3 regions of the Shewanella sediminis HAW-EB3 genome follow, and region 1 is predicted to be linked to each of the others. Evidence: predicted binding sites of a transcription regulator. Region 1 holds the regulator's gene; each other region holds the start of a gene.

Evidence for each region. The regulator MetJ, encoded in region 1, represses methionine synthesis genes. The targets are predictions, from matches to a motif close to TAGACGTCTAGACGTCTA.
Region 2: metK (methionine adenosyltransferase) is a predicted target of MetJ. The motif match lies at 1,861-1,878, and genes of this name have one in related genera.
Region 3: metH (methionine synthase) is a predicted target of MetJ. The motif match lies at 1,592-1,609, and genes of this name have one in related genera.

What each region holds. Positions count from the first base shown of each region.
Region 1 is NC_009831.1:4,950,309-4,953,597, reverse strand. Features, by position in the region: gene traF (conjugal transfer protein TraF) at 1-394, shown strand, start outside; gene SSED_RS21080 (sulfite exporter TauE/SafE family protein) at 391-1,125, opposite strand; gene metJ (met regulon transcriptional regulator MetJ) at 1,247-1,561, opposite strand; gene metB (cystathionine gamma-synthase) at 1,795-2,955, shown strand; gene SSED_RS21065 (bifunctional aspartate kinase/homoserine dehydrogenase II) at 2,968-3,289, shown strand, end outside.
Region 2 is NC_009831.1:1,038,008-1,041,296, reverse strand. Features, by position in the region: gene tkt (transketolase) at 1-1,449, opposite strand, end outside; gene metK (methionine adenosyltransferase) at 1,923-3,074, shown strand.
Region 3 is NC_009831.1:4,548,425-4,551,713, forward strand. Features, by position in the region: gene SSED_RS19540 (ATP-binding protein) at 1-1,160, opposite strand, end outside; gene metH (methionine synthase) at 1,647-3,289, shown strand, end outside.

The DNA.
Region 1 (3,289 bases):
TGCCATGTCCGGGCGAGACCTGATAAGCAAAGAGTTGGAGGCGGTAGAGTCTCAAGGCAAAACGCTTAGCTATCGAGTCGATCCCAAATTTGCGGCTGGTGTCGCCTATGACTGGAATCGTCTGACTTTTACGACGGATATTGACCTTAACCCTATTAAACGTTTCGATGAAACTGTGGGTACCCAGTACTGGCGATTCAAAGGGGAGGTGCGAGCGACGGATTGGTTGGCACTGCGTTTGGGTTATCGTCATGATATGAAGGACAATAGGGCAAGTGTCTATTCATTGGGAACCGGAGTCGAACTTGGCCAGGTATTCTCTCTCGATTTCACAGGTATGGTCAGCAGCGATGACGCCATCGGCGGTGTACTGAAAACCTCTTATCATTTTTAAAGCTCTGCTATCGACTTTATCGTCAACAGTAAGGCACTCACCGAGCAGAGTAGCAGGGTCATTTTTTTGGTTTTATTCTTATCGATATGGCCAACCAGACGTCCCGAGACCAGATAGCCTAATATCACCCCAGGCAATAACATCAGTGACAGCCATAGGTGTTCGATAGTTAATAATCCGGTTATGGCTAAGATCGCCAGTGCGATCGTAGAGCTAAAGATAAAGAAGGCCGATAGAGCGGCGCGAAACTGGCTGGCATCTTTGCCCGAAAGCAATATTGCCATTGGCGGCCCGCCGATGGCGGCGATGTTACCGAATATTCCGGATACGAATCCTGCGGCAAATAAACTTTTTCGATTAACCTTTAAGTTGAACTTCATCAGACTGAGAATAACGGCTGAGGCGACGATTCCGGCTATTGCCAGCCCCAGAACGGGCTGAGGGGCAAATATCAGTAAAGCTGCCCCAAGAAAACCGCCCGGAATACGGCCGAGAAGAGCATATTGCAATCCGTTAAATTCCAGAGAGCTACGCTCTCTGAAGAGTGTCAGCAATGAGATAGAAAACCCCATAACAATAACGGGAGCAGGCACCAGTTGTGGATCGACGAGATAGAGCAAGGGGGTTGCCACGACAGCAAGACCGAAACCGATAAGGCTTTGGGTGAGGGCACCGAAGAAGATGATGATCGAGGCTAAGAGTAAGCTGGTTGGGTCGATTATTGAAAGCACTGCATCTTCTCTCGGTTAATCCTGTTTAGTTGCTGAAGAATAATTTATCTGAAATCGTGAGCGGCTGAAACAAACAGGGATCGCATAGCGATCCCTGAAATTGACTGAACAAGAGTAAAGGTTACTCTACATCTTCCCACTCAATTCCCATCTCATCCATCAAGCGTTTCACCTCTGCCGGAATACTGTCAGGTTTATCTTTAGACAGATCTTCATCATTTGGCAACGGCTGACCGGTATAGGCATGCAAGAATGCTTCACACAGGAGTTCACTGTTAGTTGCGTGGCGCAGGTTATTGACCTGACGACGAGTACGCTCATCAGTCAGAACCTTAAGCACTTTCAAGGGAATTGACACGGTAATCTTCTTTACCTGTTCATTCTTCTTGCCGTGTTCAGCATATGGGCTGATATAATCGCCATTCCACTCAGTCATTGACTCACCTGTAAATTCAAAATTCGGGGCAGATTTTAACCCTTTAATTTGTACAGTCAAATTATTGCCTCTTATTTGCGACAATTGCAAATAGATTTCTATATGTTTGGACGTCTAAATGGCTATAAGTTGTTGACGATGGCTTTTAGCTTAGGTACATTTAGACGTCCAGACATCTATTTGTGTCAATTGAAATGAAGTATGATGTTCAGTAAATAGTTTAGGAGATGTAGATGACCGAACGTAAGTTAGCCACAATTGCAGTCCGTCAAGGGATTGAGTCTGATACTCAGTATGGTGCGGTCGTACCACCAATCTACCTTTCTACTAATTACTCTTTCGACGGGCACAAGAATCCCAGAGATTTTGATTATAGTCGCTCGGGGAATCCGACCCGCTCAATCCTTGGAGATGCTATCGCCGGATTAGAAAAGGGAGCAACGGGTGTCGTGACCTGTACCGGGATGGCGGCAATTACTCTGGTGACGAGTCTGTTGGGCCCCGATGATCTGTTAGTGGTTCCCCATGACTGCTATGGCGGTAGCTACCGCTTGTTTACCAACTTAGCGAAGAAGGGCCAGTTTAAGTTGGCTGTTGTCGATCAGACCGATGAGTTAGCCCTACAAGATGCTATAGCGCAAAACCCTAAGATGGTTTGGCTCGAGACACCCTCAAACCCACTGCTGCGCGTGGTCGATATCGAGGCTATCGCGAAGGCGAGTCATGCAGTCGATGCTCTCGTAGTGGTAGACAACACGTTCCTTTCGCCTATCTTGCAGCAACCTCTGCTGCTCGGTGCGGATATCGTTATCCACTCTACGACCAAATATATAAATGGACACAGTGATGTGGTTGGCGGCGCCGTGGTAGCTAAAGACGAGGAGTTAGGGGAGTTATTGCACTGGTGGTCAAATACCTTAGGCCTGACCGGCTCGGCGTTCGATAGCTATCTGACGTTACGTGGTATTCGTACCCTTGCCGTACGTATTCGAGAGCATCAGGCGAACGCCCAAAGAGTACTGGATACGCTGACAGCGAGTAGTGTCGTCGATAAAGTTTATTATCCGGGCCTTAAGGATCACCCCGGTCATGAGATCGCCGCGAAACAACAAAAAGGCTTCGGCGCAATGTTAAGTTTCGAGCTTAAGGGGGGAGAAGCCGAGTTAGTGGCCTTCCTCGAGCAACTTAGCGTGTTCTCCGTCGCAGAAAGTTTAGGTGGCGTAGAGAGTTTAGTCGCGGTTCCTGCGACAATGACCCATAGAGCAATGGAGCCTGAGGCTCGAGCCGAAGCTGGGGTGAAAGATACCCTTATCCGTCTTTCTGTAGGTATTGAAGATGCAGATGATTTAGTTGCTGATATACAGGCAGGACTTGCAGCGGCATTAGCTTGTTAATAGGAGTTTGAAATGGCACGTTGTCATTTGCATAAATTTGGTGGTTCCAGTCTGGCGGACGCTGACTGTTACCGCCGTGTGGCTCATATCCTTCTCACTCACGGCAATAGCGACGATCTTGTCGTAGTCTCCGCCGCGGGTAAGAGCACCAACTTTCTTTATAAATTATTAGAGTTAAAAGATACGGCTCAGCTCTGGCAAGAAGAGCTGCAGGTGTTGATTAGCTTTCAACAAAACCTGATCGAGCAGCTGCTTTCTAATGAACAGGCCACAAGTTTAAGAGAACGTTTGTCGATCGATAAGTACCAGCTTATCAGTCTGTTTTCACAGGATG
Region 2 (3,289 bases), 1.6 Mb from region 1:
CAGGTTAGCCAATTGTTCTACAGGCTGATGAGTAGGACCATCTTCCCCCTGACCAATTGAATCATGGGTATAGACGAAGATGTTTTGAATGCCCATCAGCGCAGACATACGTACCGCGTTACGAGCGTATTCCATAAACATCATGAAGGTCGCACCGAAGTTGATGAAACCACCGTGCAGTGATACACCATTCATGATGCCGCTCATACCGAATTCACGTACACCGTAATAGATGTAGTTACCCGCGGCGTCATCTTGAATACCTTTAGAACCAGACCAAAGTGTCAGGTTAGACCCTGCCAGGTCAGCCGATCCGCCTAACATTTCAGGTAAGATAGCTCCGAATGTTGCGATAGCATTTTGTGATGCTTTGCGGCTGGCAATGCCTTCCGCTTTATCCTGACACTCTTGAATGAAAGCTTGTGCCTTCGTTTCGAAATCAGCAGGGAGCTCGCCGGTAATAACACGACGTTCATATTCACTGGCCAATTCAGGGAATTCAGCCTTATATGAGGCTAGCTTTTCATTCCACGCAGACTCTCTGGTCGCGCCAATATCTTTTGCATCCCAACCCGTATAAACATTTTCAGGGATTTCAAATGCGCCATGCTCCCAGCCAAGGAACTCACGAGTCGCTTGGATTTCAGCATCGCCTAATGGTGCGCCGTGACAATCGTGGCTACCAGACTTGTTTGGTGAACCAAAACCAATTGTTGTCTTACAGCAGATCATTGTTGGCTTATCGGTAACAGATTTAGCTTCTTCGATCGCCGCGCGGATAGCATCACTATCGTGGCCATCGACGTTAGCAATCACATGCCAGCCATATGATTCGAAACGCTTAGGCGTGTCATCGGTGAACCAACCTTCGACGTGTCCGTCGATAGAGATACCGTTGTCATCCCAAAATGCGACCAGCTTACCCAGACCTAAAGTGCCGGCCAGTGAACAGGCTTCGTGGGAGATACCTTCCATCAAACAGCCATCGCCAAGGAAGCAATAGGTGAAGTGATCGACGATGTCGTGACCCGGGCGGTTAAACTGAGCAGCCAATGTCTTCTCAGCAATAGCCATACCTACAGCGTTACTGATACCGGCGCCTAATGGACCTGTCGTCGTTTCAACACCCGGTGTGTAACCATATTCCGGGTGACCAGGCGTTTTAGAGTGAAGTTGACGGAAGTTTTGCAGCTCTTCGATTGGCAATGCATAACCCGTAAGGTGAAGCAAAGAGTAGATAAGCATTGAGCCGTGGCCGTTTGATAGAATGAAACGGTCGCGATCAACCCATTCAGGGTTGTTTGGGTTGTGCTTAAGGAAATCATTCCATAGCACTTCAGCAATATCCGCCATCCCCATTGGTGCACCTGGGTGACCAGATTTGGCTTTCTGAACGGCATCCATAGTTAATGCGCGGATAGCGTTTGCGAGTTCTTTGCGAGATGACATGCTCTCTCCTGCTTATTATTGGGGGGTTGCGGGCAATTGTGGACGCATATTTTCCCCTACTAGGCTGTGTGACGCAATTAAAATTCGCTCATATCGAAAATATTCAACACTTTCTTAATCGTAGTCAGTAAAACTAAGGTGAATTAATACCGTAACAACAAACTGTTAGCTTTTTTTTCAGGACGTTGAGTGAAAAGTCATCGGATCTCTTTTACTCGAAAAATTGAATAGGTAATCACAAACAAAGTTTATGATTAATAGACAGCCAAGCAAAAAATGAACAACCACTTAAATAACAAAGAGATAATAAAAACAGATGCCCAAGTTATCCTGAGCTTATGACAGGAATACTGAGCCTTACTCCACAAAATTTATCGAAAAGGGTGTCATCCGATCTGTTTTCAACTAAAATGGCCGTCTAGATGTAGATACTTCTACACACTTCATATTGTTTAACGACGAGATTTACCACCATGGCAAAGCACCTGTTTACCTCTGAGTCGGTCTCAGAAGGTCATCCTGATAAAATCGCCGATCAGATTTCTGATGCGGTACTAGACGCAATCCTAGAGCAAGATCCAAAGGCTCGTGTTGCGTGTGAAACATACGTAAAGACCGGCATGGTCATGGTTGGTGGTGAAGTCACTACTTCAGCCTGGGTTGATATCGAAGAGATCACCCGTAAGACGGTTCGCGAAATTGGCTACACTCACTCAGACATGGGCTTCGATGCCGATTCTTGTGCTGTATTAAATGCCATTGGTAAGCAATCGCCTGACATCAACCAAGGTGTTGATCGCGCAGATCCTAAAGAACAAGGTGCCGGTGACCAGGGTCTAATGTTTGGTTATGCCAACAATGAGACTGAGCTGCTAATGCCTGCCCCTATCACCTATGCTCACGCATTGGTTAAACGTCAGTCTGAAGTTCGTAAAGCTAAGACACTGCCTTGGTTGCGCCCCGATGCAAAAAGCCAGGTAACGTTTGCCTACGAAGACCACAAGATTGTTGGCATCGACGCTATCGTACTGTCGACTCAACATTGTGACAGTGTTAGCCAAGCCGATCTGATCGAAGGCGTGATGGAAACTATCATCAAGCCAGTTCTTCCGGCGCAATGGTTGAACAAAGATACTAAGTACTTTATCAACCCTACCGGTCGTTTCGTTATCGGCGGTCCTATGGGTGATTGTGGTCTTACGGGTCGTAAGATTATCGTTGATACCTACGGCGGCATGGCTCGTCACGGTGGCGGCGCATTCTCTGGTAAAGATCCTTCTAAAGTTGACCGTAGTGCCGCGTACGCAGCCCGTTATGTAGCGAAGAACATCGTTGCTGCCGGCCTTGCCGATCGTTGTGAACTACAGGTCTCTTACGCTATCGGCGTAGCTGAGCCGACTTCTATCAGTATCGAAACATTCGGTACCGGCAAAGTTTCTGAAGAGGCGCTAATCGCTCTCGTTCGTCAGCATTTCGACCTGCGCCCTTATGGCCTGACTGAGATGTTAGATTTGGCTCGTCCTATCTACCAGTCAACGGCAGCATACGGTCACTTCGGTCGCAATGAGTTCCCGTGGGAACGCACCGATAAAGCCGAAGCCCTTAGAGCCGATGCTAAGCTCTAATCAGCATTAAGCTATAGTCAGCGTTGAGCTAACAGTTAAGAAGCCGCCTTTGGGCGGTTTTTTTATGCCTGAAAGTTAGCGGGGTTGTAGCATGAGCTCAATTAAGTTCCTATTAAGCTGAGGGCCATTATACTTCGCCCGCTATACCACACAGGAAAGCCAAGACTGGTATTTGTATTGATATCACCTATTCGATAGAGTGAATTGATACAGCA
Region 3 (3,289 bases), 400 kb from region 1:
CCCAGCACAATAAACACCGCCAGCCACCTGGACTGAAGCAGGTACCTTTTCAAGCCGCTACCCGGATTACTCCACTGCAGCAGAGGCAGGACTAAATGGTTACTGAACATGGTGGAGAGCGTCATGCCGGACACCATCAACATGGCCATAGAGGCAGAGAAACCGCCGATAAATACGAATAGGGTGAGCAGATCCTGCCCGGCAAGCATAGGCAGGGATAGCATATAACTATCCGCCGTTTCCGGACCAAGCAGTAACATACCCGCAGCGGCTATAGGCGTGATAAAAATAGTCATTAATATCAGATAGATGGGCAGCCACCACTGCACCTTCTTAATATGTTTCACATCGGGATTTTCAACCACCATGACATGAAACTGGCGTGGCAGTAACATAAAGGCGGAACCTGCGAGCAGCAGATAACTGACCCAGGTGACAAACTCGGGCTTGGATGACATCCCCTGAGCCGCCTCGGGCATCTTCTGTTCAAGCAGCTCGAGGATGACCAGTGGAGAATCAAACATCACAAAACCGACAAACACCCCCACAGACAGCATGGCCAGCAATTTAACCATTCCCTCGACAGCGAGCGCCAGCATCATGCCCGGGTGCCTCTCGGTGGGATCCAGATGTCGAATACCGAAGATAATGGTAAACAGGGCGACGCCCAACCAGACCAGCCAGGCAATCTCATTGGCCGCAACACCGTCTTCGGTCTCCAGGACGAGATCGATGGCGGTGTTTATCGCTTTGAGTTGCAGCGCCAGATAGGGAACGATCCCCACCATGGCGACGGTCGCGGCGAGGCCGGCAAGGAAGATACTGCGGTTGAATCGGGCCGAAAGGAAGTCGGCGATGCTGGTAACCCTGTAGATCTGTTTTATCAGCAACACTCGCTGCATCAAGGGCCAGATAACGATCATCAAGAGTGTCGGCCCAAGATAGATAGAGAGCATCAATATGCTGGAACGGGTAGCGAAACCGACACTACCAAAGAAGGTCCAACTGGTACAAAAGATGGCGAGTGACAGCGCATAAACTGCGGCACTGGTTGTCAGCTTCCTGGCCCGTTCACTGCCGGACTCGGCCCATGACGCCAGCATATACAGCAGGGCCACATAGGAAAATATCACCAGCAGAAGGCTGGAGGCGCTCATCATAAGCTACTCCCGCCTATAGCGTTATATGCAGAAGATGCAGGTCTGCAACTTACAATAAACGGGACGAGGGGCTGACTGTCAACGTTGTTCACTGACTAAACCTACTTAACCAAAGCAAACAAGAACAGAATTAAACACAACCAGATCAGTGTAATACTAAGCAACATGGTCGACAGGCTCAGAGTGAAATAAGTTGAGACAGGCCAGGACGTTATAAAAAAGGCCAACACCAAAGTTAATATTCTGAAAGCAGGCTGATTATTGATTTTCCTCCACACCATGGTATCTCCAGCAAAGGGTCTTTCTAAAGCATAGTTCAGAGCCACAAAGAGTGGAAAAATCCGTACTGAAAGGGCTAATCTATAGGGGAGTTCCGAGCCGGTTACGGGCTTAAAAAGTCGACTCGACTATCGTGTGAGTCTGTTCTATTATAGACGTCTATACGTATAAACATCTAAAACTCGTATTCGAAGGCAGGTAGAATTTATGGCCACTGGCACCCTAAGTAACTCAAAAAAAATAAGAGATATTGGCCCACAGATCAGCCAACAGCTAAAAGACAGTATCCTGATCCTCGACGGCGCCATGGGCACCATGATCCAGGACCGCAAGTTTGAAGAGGCCGACTTTCGTGGCGAGCGCTTCAACGAGTGGCCCTGCGACGTCAAAGGCAACAACGACCTGTTAGTGCTCACTCAGAGCGCCGCCATCAAGCAGATCCACAAAGATTACCTGCTCGCCGGTGCCGACATTATCGAAACCAACACCTTCAACGCGACCCGCATCGCTATGGCCGATTACGACATGCAGGAGCTCTCGGCAGAGATCAATCTGAATGGCGCCCGCCTTGCCCGCGAAGCGGCCGATGAGGTTGAAGCCGAGACAGGCCGTGCCTGCTATGTGGCCGGCGTATTAGGCCCGACCAACCGCACCTGCTCCATCAGCCCCGATGTAAATGACCCCGGCTTTCGTAATGTCAGCTTCGACGAGCTGGTCGAGGCCTATATCGAGTCTATCGATGCGCTTATCGAAGGTGGCTCGGATATCATCATGGTGGAAACCATCTTCGATACCCTGAACGCCAAGGCCGCACTGTTTGCCATCGAAACCGTGTTCGAGAACTTAGGTACGCGCCTGCCTATCATGATCTCAGGCACCATCACAGATGCGTCGGGTCGCACCCTGACAGGCCAGACAACCGAGGCCTTCTACAACTCGCTGCGCCATGTAAAGCCGCTGTCTATCGGCCTTAACTGTGCACTGGGCCCGAAAGAGCTGCGTGCCTACGTCGAAGAGCTATCGAAAATATCCGAGTGTTATGTCTCGGCGCACCCCAATGCGGGCCTGCCGAACGAGTTTGGTGGCTACGACGAGACGCCCGCCGAGATGGCCGAAGTCATAGGCCAGTGGGCCGAAGAGGGATTTTTAAATATCGTCGGCGGCTGCTGCGGCACCACGCCCGACCATATCCGCGCGATCCGCGAAGCCGTCATCAAACACCCGGCGCGCGCCCTGCCCGACATCCCGGTGGCCTGCCGTCTGTCAGGCCTCGAGCCGCTCACCATAGATGCCAACTCGCTGTTTCTGAACGTGGGTGAACGCACCAACGTCACCGGCTCGGCCAAGTTTCTGCGGCTGATCAAGACCGGCGAATATGAGGAGGCGCTCTCTGTCGCCCGTGATCAGGTGGAGAACGGCGCACAGATCATCGATATCAACATGGATGAAGGCATGCTCGACGGCGTCGAGATGATGCACAAATTTCTCAACCTTATCGCCTCCGAGCCCGACATCTCACGTGTGCCTATCATGATCGACTCCTCGAAGTGGGAGGTGATCGAAGCGGGCCTCAAGTGTATTCAGGGTAAAGGCATCGTCAACTCCATCTCCCTTAAAGAGGGTGAGGAGAAGTTTATTCAGCAGGCCAAGCTGGTTAAACGCTACGGCGCCGCGGCGATTATCATGGCGTTCGATGAAGAGGGACAGGCCGACACCAAGGCACGTAAAATTGAGATCTGTACCCGTGCCTATCGTGTGCTGGTAGATAAAGTGGGCTTCCCGCCGGAAGACATCATCTTCGATCCCAACATCTTCGCCATCGCCACGGGTATCGACGAGCACGACAACTA